3 regions of the Pseudomonas sp. NPDC088444 genome follow, and region 2 is predicted to be linked to each of the others. Evidence: predicted binding sites of a transcription regulator. Region 2 holds the regulator's gene; each other region holds the start of a gene.
The links. Region 2 encodes FliA, which starts transcription of late flagellar genes. Its sites were predicted from a motif close to CTAAAGTTTNNNNNNNNNNNGCCGNTAA; they were not measured.
Positions count from the first base shown of each region.

Region 1: a site for FliA is predicted at 2,046-2,073, ahead of ACI2KB_RS14110 (methyl-accepting chemotaxis protein). Genes of this name have one in related genera too.
Region 3: a site for FliA is predicted at 1,330-1,357, ahead of ACI2KB_RS16785 (methyl-accepting chemotaxis protein). Genes of this name have one in related genera too.

Region 1 covers NZ_JBJDNK010000006.1:244,664-247,938, reverse strand. The annotation lists gene ACI2KB_RS14120 (NorM family multidrug efflux MATE transporter) at 1-751, opposite strand, end outside; gene ACI2KB_RS14115 (LysR substrate-binding domain-containing protein) at 917-1,837, shown strand; gene ACI2KB_RS14110 (methyl-accepting chemotaxis protein) at 2,185-3,275, shown strand, end outside.
Region 2 covers NZ_JBJDNK010000003.1:89,599-92,873, reverse strand. The annotation lists gene ACI2KB_RS07410 (protein phosphatase CheZ) at 1-510, opposite strand, end outside; gene ACI2KB_RS07405 (chemotaxis response regulator CheY) at 530-904, opposite strand; gene fliA (RNA polymerase sigma factor FliA) at 1,167-1,907, opposite strand; gene fleN (flagellar synthesis regulator FleN) at 1,904-2,737, opposite strand; gene flhF (flagellar biosynthesis protein FlhF) at 2,857-3,275, opposite strand, start outside.
Region 3 covers NZ_JBJDNK010000008.1:58,785-62,059, reverse strand. The annotation lists gene tatC (twin-arginine translocase subunit TatC) at 1-447, shown strand, start outside; gene ACI2KB_RS16790 (16S rRNA (uracil(1498)-N(3))-methyltransferase) at 444-1,151, shown strand; gene ACI2KB_RS16785 (methyl-accepting chemotaxis protein) at 1,394-3,275, shown strand, end outside.

The DNA.
Region 1 (3,275 bases), on a different contig from region 2:
CCGCATAAGTGCCGCCAATCGGCAGGCCCAGACGCCACAGCTCTTTGAGGCAGGTCCGCGACAGGTTCATCAGGTCTTTGTGAATCGGGTACGCCGCGTACGCGTGGTGGTAGCGAATGTGCAGCCACAGGGCCAGCGCCATGCTGTTGGTGACAATCGCCGTGACCAACCCGATCCCCATCAGCCCCCAATGCGGCAAGCCGAACAACCCGTGGATGAAGGCGTAATTGAGTCCGAAGTTGGCCACAACGCCCACCAGGCTGATGACCATGACAGGGGTGGCCCGGCCCAGCGCACTGGTGAAGCCCCGCAGCGCCATAAAGCTCAGCAGTCCCGGCAGCGCCAGCGGCAAGGTGATTAGAAACTGACTGGCCATGTGCACGTTGGCTTCGTCCTGACCGAAGTGAGCCAGAATCGGTGCGAGGTTCCAGAGGATAAGTGCGGCGATCAGCGCCATGCCCCACGCCAGCCACAGCCCTGCCTGAGTCAGACGGGTGGCGCCCGCGTCATCGTTAGCGCCTTTGCGAATGGCCACCAGTGTACCGACGGCAGCCATCACGCCGACGCAAAAGAAGGACACGAAGTTGTAGCTGGCCGCGCCCAACCCACCGCCCGCCAGGGATTCAGGGCCGAGCTTGCCCATCATCACGGTGTCGGTGAAGACCATCAGCATATGCGCCATCTGGGAAGCGATCAGCGGCCCGGCCAGGCGCAGGATGATCCACAGTTCTTTGAAGGCGTGCTGTTGCATGGTTGGACGCTCGGGAGGGAGAGGCATTGGTGAGCTGCCCATTGTCGTGATTCGCCCCGCGATGCACAAAGGGATAAATACGATCAGTGGCATGAGTAAAACTCATCCTGAGTGTTTTGCAGTAGAGTGCTTTGCATCGCCATCAGGCAAAGAGGAAAGCGCCAGATGCCTCGTAGTCTTCCGCCCTTGTATGCGCTGCGTGCATTTGAAGCCGCTGCGCGACACAGCTCGTTCACCCGCGCGGCTGAAGAGCTGTCGATCACTCAAAGTGCCGTCAGTCGGCACATCCACACGTTGGAGCAGCACTTCGCCTGTCGGCTGTTTCGCCGCAATGGTCGCAACCTGCAACTGACCGAAGCGGCGCGAGAGCTGTTGCCGGGTGTGCGCGAAGGGTTCTCTGCGCTGGAGCGGGCGTGCAGCGCACTGATGGCCGAAGAGGGCATCCTGCGCATGAAAGCCCCGTCGACCCTGACCATGCGCTGGCTGTTGGCACGACTCAGCCGGTTTCGCCATTTGCAAGTCGGCAACGAGGTGCAACTGACCAGCGCGTGGATGGACGTCGACCATGTGGACTTCACTCAGGAGCCGTTCGATTGTGCTGTGTTGCTCAGTCGTGGCCATTTTCCGCCGGACTGGGAGGCGACTTACCTGTTTCCCGAACTGCTGATTCCGGTCGGCTCACCCAGCTTGCTCGACGATGCGCCTTGGGACGCCGAACGGCTGGCGAGTACTGAACTGCTGCACCCCACCCCCGATCGTCGTGACTGGCGCAGTTGGTTGGAGCGCATGGGCTTGTCGGATCAGGTGTCGCTAAAGGGTGGCCAGGTGTTTGACACGCTGGAGCTGGGCATGATCGCGGCGGCGCGGGGGTATGGCGTGTCCATGGGCGACCTGTTGATGGTGGCTGAGGATGTGCTGCAAGGTCGCTTGAGCCTGCCTTGGCGAACGGCGGTGGTCAGTGGCGAGAACTACTATCTGGTCTGGCCCAAGACCCGGCCCGGTGGTGAGCGACTGCGCCGATTGAGCGATTTTTTGCAGAGCGAAGTGCAGGCGATGGAGTTGCCTGAGGTGACCATTTTGGAATAAGGCGCAAACGTGCTCTTGATTCTGGCCGAAGGCCGTAGGAGCGCAACTTGTTCGCGATCTGGCGCGAATCGGCGGCAACCTAGTTGAATGCGGTATGTCTGAAATGACGAGGTAGCAGTTTTTACTGCCGCTTCGCAGAAGATCGCGGGCAAGCCACGCTCCTTCGGCCTTCGGCCAGAAGCCATCTGTCCTAAAACCCGGCGTAGGACTCAAGTATTCAGGCTGTCAGCCGATTCCTCATTGCAGAGCCGATCCTTCTCTATCGGCCCATCAATACCCTCTATTAGAAACAGTCCGAATGGTTTGCCTGAGATCAGGACGATCCGGTCGTTCGGCAAGGAGTCTCCATGCCTCAACCCCGTGCCCGTATTGCCTCGCAGCTCGGCATTGCCCTGGCTGTCATTCTGGCCGTCGTCATCAGCGGCAGCACGCTGTTTGCCCTGCGCTCGCTGGATTCGGCGAACTTGGCTATCCGCGAAGAGCACATGGGCAGCGAAGCGCGGTTGCTGGCTGATCAGTTGAATACCTTCCACAGCACCCTGCGTGACAGCACTCAACGCTTGAGCGGCCTGTTCGAAAAACGCTTCAGTGGCCTGACGGTTCAAGCCGACCAACAGATCGCTGTCGCGGGCGTACAGACCCCGGCTTTGTTGCTCAATGGCAACCCACTGAACAACGATTTCGCCGAAGTCGACGACTTCAAGAAAATGACCGCAGGCGTGGCGACCGTGTTCGTGCGAAGTGGTGACGATTTCATCCGGATCAGCACCTCGCTGAGCAAGCAAGACGGCTCCCGCGCCATCGGTACGGTGCTGGATCACAAACATCCGGCCTACGAAAAGCTGCTGGCCGGGCAGGGCTACGTGGGCCGCGCGCTGCTGTTCGATCGCCTGTACATGACCCAGTACTCCCCAGTGCGCGACAGCAGTGGCAAGGTCATCGCCGTATTGTTCGTGGGCTTCGATTACACCGACGCGCAAAAGGCGCAGTTCGATAACCTCAAGAGTTTCCGTATCGGCTCGACGGGCTCGCTGGCCTTGCTCGACGAGCAGAACAAATGGCTGGTGCCGCCTGCCGGGGTGAAGGATCTTGATCAGGCAGCAAAGGGACTGGCTGACTTCGTCAAAACCCCGGGCGTGGGCCGTTTCTGGCAAGACGCCGGCAATGATTTCTACACCGTGGCCGAGCCGTTCAACGGCGGCCCGTGGTCGATTCTGGCGGTGATGCCAAAAGATGAGATCAGTGCGGTGACCTGGAGCGTTGGCACTCAGTTAGCGATCGGCAGCCTGTTGGCGATGCTGATCGCTGTGGGTTCGGCCATCTGGCTGCTGCGCAGCAAATTGCAGCCATTGTCCGATCTGGTCAATCAGGCCGAGGCGCTGGGTGCGGGTGACCTGAGCGTGCGTCTGAATATTGCCAGTCACGACGAAATTGGCCA
Region 2 (3,275 bases):
CAGGATGTCGTTCAGGTGGCTGGCGACCTCGTGGGTCTCCTTCTCGCTACGGCTCAGAAAGCCCTCGACGCGGCGGGCCAGATCGCGAAACTCTTCGGCGCCAATCTCGCGACGCATGAAGCGTCCCCAGTCTGCGCTCAAGGCCTTGGCATCGGCGCTCAGGCCATTCATCAAGGGCGTGCTCTGTTCCACCAGGTCCATGGTTTTGTTGGCCGCACCTTCCGTGAGCCTGACAACATACGACAAGCGCTCGGTGGCATCCGTGATCTGGGACACCTCTTCGGCTTGCGGCATGTGCGGGTCAATCTGGAAATTGACGATGGCACTGTGCAACTCGCGCGTCAGCTTGCCGACTTCCTGATACAAGCCGCGATCACGGGTCTGGTTCAGCTCGTGGATGAGTTGCACGGCTTCGCCGAACTGGCCTTTTTCAAGGCTGGTCACCAGCTCCTGTGCATGTTTCTTCAGGGTCGACTCGAAGTCACCCATTGATGAATCTTTAGGATCCATAGCGCCCTCGCAGCGAACATCAGCTATTGACGCGCTCGAATATCTTCTCGATCTTTTCTTTGAGTACCTGAGCGGTGAACGGCTTCACGACATAGCCATTCACACCGGCCTGTGCGGCCTCGATGATCTGCTCGCGCTTGGCTTCTGCCGTGACCATCAACACTGGAAGGTGACGCAGGCGCTCGTCGGCTCGCACCTGACGCAGCAGGTCGATGCCGGACATGCCAGGCATGTTCCAGTCGGTCACCAGGAAATCGAAAGCACCGCTCTGCAACATTGGCAACGCGGTAGTGCCGTCATCTGCTTCGGCCGTGTTGGTGAACCCAAGGTCACGCAACAGGTTTTTTATGATCCGCCGCATCGTTGAGAAGTCATCAACGATGAGGATTTTCATGTTCTTGTCCAATTCGACCTCCAAGCAGTCTTTAACGCGCCCAGCTCCCGGACGCGCGTTCAATCAATACCGGTGCAGCAACTTGACCGGTGACACGAAAACGAGAGGGCTTTGGAATCGAAAGGTACGAGCGCAGCGGAAAAGCGTCCTGAAGACCTGATCCGACCGGCTCCTGCCTTGTCTCTTTTGCTTCCCACATCACATCTTGCACAGCCGGTCTTACAAGCAACCCGCAGCCTCTATCACGAGGCTGCGCAATCTATCAGCGCGCGCGCCATTCTCCCAGCCGTCCACGCAGACGCGCGGCGCACTGGCTGTGCAACTGGCTGACACGGGATTCGCTGACCCCCAGGACCTCACCGATTTCCTTGAGGTTCAGCTCTTCGTCGTAGTACAGCGCCAGCACCAGGCGTTCACGCTCGGGCAGGTTGGCAATGGCATCGGCCAGTGCGCTCTGGAAGCGCTCGTCTTCCAGGTCCCGCGACGGTTCCAGCGACTGGCTCGCGCCATCCTCGTGCAACCCTTCATGCTCGCCGTCCTGCAAGAGGTCGTCGAAACTGAACAGGCGGCTGCCCAAGGTATCGTTCAAAATCCCGTAATAATCATCGAGACTCAATTGAAGTTCGGCAGCAACCTCGTGATCTTTAGCGTCGCGGCCGGTTTTTGCTTCAATCGCACGAATGGCGTCGCTGACCATGCGCGTGTTGCGGTGAACCGAACGTGGCGCCCAGTCCCCCTTGCGCACTTCATCGAGCATCGCGCCACGGATACGAATACCCGCGTAGGTCTCGAAACTCGCACCCTTGGTGGAGTCGTACTTGGTCGACACTTCGAGCAACCCAATCATGCCCGCCTGAATCAAGTCCTCGACCTGAACACTGGCCGGCAGACGCGCCAGCAGATGGTAGGCGATGCGTTTGACCAGCGGGGCATAACGCTCAATCAGCTCGTACTGGGAATCCTTGGATGATTTGCTGTACATGCGATAGCCACTTGCAGTCATGACACAGGCCCTGCACTGGTCTGATGAACCAGGCGCTCAACGAAAAATTCAAGGTGGCCACGCGGGTTCGCCGGCAGTGGCCAGGTGTCGACCTTTTGCGCGATGGCCTTGAACGCCAGCGCACATTTGGAACGTGGAAACGCTTCGTAGACCGCACGCTGCTTCTGCACGGCCTTGCGCACGCACTCGTCGTACGGCACAGCACCCACGTATTGCAGGGCCACGTCGAGGAAACGGTCGGTGACCTTGGTCAGTTTGGCGAACAGGTTGCGCCCTTCCTGCGGGCTTTGGGCCATGTTGGCCAGCACACGGAAGCGGTTCATGCCGTAATCGCGGTTGAGCAGTTTGATCAGCGCGTAGGCGTCAGTGATCGAGGTCGGTTCATCGCACACCACCAGCAGCACTTCCTGTGCCGCGCGCACGAAACTCACCACCGACTCACCAATCCCGGCAGCGGTGTCGATCACCAGCACGTCCAGGTTGTCGCCGATTTCGCTGAAGGCCTGAATCAGACCGGCGTGTTGTGCCGGGCTCAGTTGAACCATGGTCTGGGTGCCGGAGGCCGCCGGTACGATGCGCACACCGCCCGGGCCTTGCAACAGGACATCGCGCAGCTCGCAACGGCCTTCAATAACGTCAGCCAGGGTGCGTTTGGGGGTCAGCCCCAACAAGACGTCGACGTTGGCCAGACCCAGATCGGCGTCCAGCAACATAACGCGGCGCCCCAGCTCGGCCAGAGCCAGCGAGAGGTTCACTGACACATTGGTCTTGCCTACGCCACCTTTGCCACCGGTCACCGCGATAACCTGAACGGGATGCATGCTGCCCATAGTTAATTCTTTACCTTGTCTTGCTTAGACCCAAGCCACATTTCGGGCTGCACGTTCACTGAGTGAACAATGCCTGGCAGACCAACGATGCAGGTATTTTCCATTGTCATTTTCCTTACCTAGCCCGCGCGCTTGCCGGTGCTGTGATAAAGATCCGCAAACATATCCGCCATTGCTTCCTCGCTCGGCTCCTCCTGCATCTGCACACTGACGGCACGGCTTACCAACTGGTGCCGACGGGGCAGATGCAGATCATCCGGTATCCGTGGGCCATCGGTCAGATAGGCCACGGGCAATTCGTGTGTCACCGCCAGGCTCAGCACTTCGCCAAGGCTTGCGGTTTCGTCGAGTTTGGTCAGGATGCACCCGGCCAGACCGCAACGCTTGTAACTGTGATAGGCCGCGGTCAGCACTTGCTTCTGGCTGGTGGTGGCCAGTACCAGGTAGTTGCGCGCCTTGATGCCGCGACCGGCCAGGCTCTCCAGTTGCAGGCGCAATGCCGGGTCGCTGGCTTGCAGGCCAGCGGTGTCGATCAGCA
Region 3 (3,275 bases), on a different contig from region 2:
ATCTCCAGCATCATCCTGTTCTATGCCGGGATGGCCTTTGCGTACTTTCTGGTGTTCCCGCTGATTTTCCACTTCTTCGCCAGCGTGACTCCGGAGGGAGTGTCAATGATGACGGACATCTCCAGTTATCTGGATTTCGTCATGACCCTGTTCCTGGCCTTCGGCGTGGCGTTCGAGATTCCGGTGGCCGTCGTGCTGCTCGTGTGGATCGGCATCGTCGACGTGAAGTACCTGAAAAAAATCCGCCCTTACGTAATCATCGGCTGTTTTGTGGTCGGCATGATCCTGACCCCACCGGACATCTTCTCGCAGACACTGCTGGCGGTGCCGATGTGGCTGCTGTTCGAGATCGGCGTCTTGTGCAGCTCGATGGTGACCAAACGCGGTGACCATGAAGACGACGAGCAGACCGACAAGCAAGACCAGCCACCAGCGACCCAACCGTGAACCTGCTGCTGCTCGAAGACGCTGATTTCATCTCGGCGGATCGCGTGATTCTGCGCGACCGCCGCCTCAAGCACATGCAAGAGGTGCATCGCTCGGAAGTTGGCGACAGCCTTCGCGTGGGGCGTGTGAACGGGTTGCTGGGCAGCGCTGAACTGCTGAGGCTGGAAACGCGCGAAGCGGAGCTGTCGGTCAGCTTCGACCGCAAGCCTCCGGCCAAGCTGCCGCTGACGCTGGTCCTCGCCCTGCCCCGCCCGAAGATGCTGCGCCGAGTGTTTCAGACCGTCGCCACCATGGGCGTGCCCAAGGTCATTTTGGTCAATAGCTACCGCGTCGAGAAAAGCTTCTGGCAGACCCCTTTTCTAACGCCTGCGTCGATCCGCGAGCATCTGATTCTCGGGCTTGAACAGGCGCGAGACAGTGTGCTGCCGGAGATCATCATCGAAAAGCGCTTCAAGCCGTTCGTTGAAGACCGCTTACCTGCGATCGTTGACGGGACGTTGGGGTTGGTCGGCCATCCCGGTGACTTTCCCGCCTGTCCGCGTGCGGTCACTGAACCAGTGACCTTGGCCATCGGCCCCGAAGGCGGCTGGATCCCCTACGAAATCGACCTGCTGCGTGCTTCGGGCCTAAACCCGGTGCAGCTTGGCGAACGCATCCTGCGCGTGGAAACCGCCGTCACCGCCCTCCTCGCCCGGTTGTTCTGATTTCTTTCAATAGCAGCCTCACGTCAACCCTGTGGGAGCCGCCCTGGTGGCGAAAGTGACGTGTCAGCCACCATCAATGTGTTTGACCTGACACCTTCGCCAGCTAGCCACGCTTCTACGGCCTTCGGTCAGATGCGGATTGCGTTCCCAACTTGGCCGATATGCCCTGCGCAGGGCGCTTCAGAACGGTGCATCCGCGCCGATAACCTTGCGTCCATAAAAATAATGCGCAAGGAATCATCATGTACCGCTGGGCTGCCCAATACCTCGGAAACATCAGTGTCAGCCGCAAACTCACCATCGGGTTCGGCCTGGTGCTGTTGCTCACGCTGATCATTATGGCCACCGGCTGGTCGAGCGTTTCGTCGCTGATCGAGCGGGGTGACAAGCTGGCGAACATTTCGCAGATCAGCGAACAGACCATGGAGTTGCGCGCTGCGCGCATGGCGTATGAGAGTCAGTCCAACGCCGACACCGCGAGGGCGGTCATGACCGCGCTGGACAAACTCGATGGCGACCTCAAGACCGCTCATGCCCGAATTTCCGGGGCCGACGACCTCAAACTGCTGGACGCCCAGACCCAGGCCGCCACGGACTACCGACGTACCTTCGATGACATGACCAAAGCCATCCAGGTCCGCGAAGCCGCTCGGGCCAATCTGGGCAACACCGCTGATGCGGCGGTCAATGAGGTCAACAAGATCGAAGAAGCGCTGATCCAGCATGACAACATCCTGCAATTCAACAGCGCAGTGGGTGTGAGCAAGTTGATCCAGCAAGCCCGCTTTCAAGTGCGTGGCTATACCTTCAGCGGCAACCCGGATTTCGAGAAAAACGCCACCGCCGCCATCGACGAAGCCATCATCGGCGTGAACACACTGGCCGGTGATGTCTCGTCGCAATACATTCCTCAATTGCAAAAAGCCAATCTGGCGCTGAAAGGCTACGGCGTGGCGGTCGGGCAATACCGCGATGCGCAACAGACCAGCCGTCAGGCGTTGGACAAAATGGCTGCGCTAGGCCAGCAGTTGCTCGATCTCAGCGACAAACTGACCACTTCGCAGAACGCCAAACGCGATGCTGACAGTCAACAGGCGCAGTCGATGCTGGGCCTGGCGACCATCGTGGCGCTGTTTCTTGGTGTGCTTGCCGCCTGGGCTATCACTCGCCAGATCACGTTGCCGCTCAAACATACCCTCCTGGCGGTGGATCGTGTGGCCTCCGGCGACTTGACCCATGACCTGACATTGGGCCGTCGCGACGAACTGGGCCAACTGCAAAGTGGCATTCAACGCATGACCGTCAGCCTGCGGAGCCTGATCGGTGGCATCAGCGACAGCGTGACGCAAATCGCCAGCGCCGCCGAAGAGCTGTCCGCCGTGACCGAACAGACCAGCGCCGGGGTCAACAGCCAGAAGGTCGAGACCGATCAGGTCGCCACGGCCATGCACCAAATGACCGCCACCGTTCAGGAAGTCGCGCGTAACGCCGAGGAGGCCTCAGAAGCCGCTGTAGCAGCCGATCAGCAGGCCCGCGAGGGTGACAAGGTGGTGAGCGAGGCGATTGCCCAGATCGAACGCCTGGCCACCGAGGTAGGACATTCCACTGAGGCGATGGGTGAACTCAAACGCGAGAGCGACAAGATCGGTAGCGTGCTGGACGTGATCAAGTCCGTCGCCCAGCAGACCAATCTGCTGGCCCTTAACGCCGCCATCGAAGCGGCGCGGGCTGGGGAAGCCGGACGTGGCTTTGCGGTGGTGGCCGACGAGGTACGCAGTCTGGCGCAGCGTACGCAGAAGTCCACGGAGGAAATCGAAGAGCTGATTGCCGGTCTGCAAAATGGTACGCAGCAGGTCGCAGCGATCATGGACAACAGCCGAGAATTGACCAGCAGCAGCGTCGAACTCACCCGACGGGCGGGCGGCGCGCTGGAAAATATTACCCAGACCGTGTCAGCGATTCAGGCCATGAACCAACAGATTGCCGCTGCCGCAGAACAACAGAGTGCGACCGCCGAGGAGATCAACCGCAGCGTGCTCAACGTCCGAGATGTTTCAGAACAGACGTCGGCGGCCAGCGAGGAGACGGCGGCATCCAGCGTTGAGCTGGCGCGGTTGGGTACGC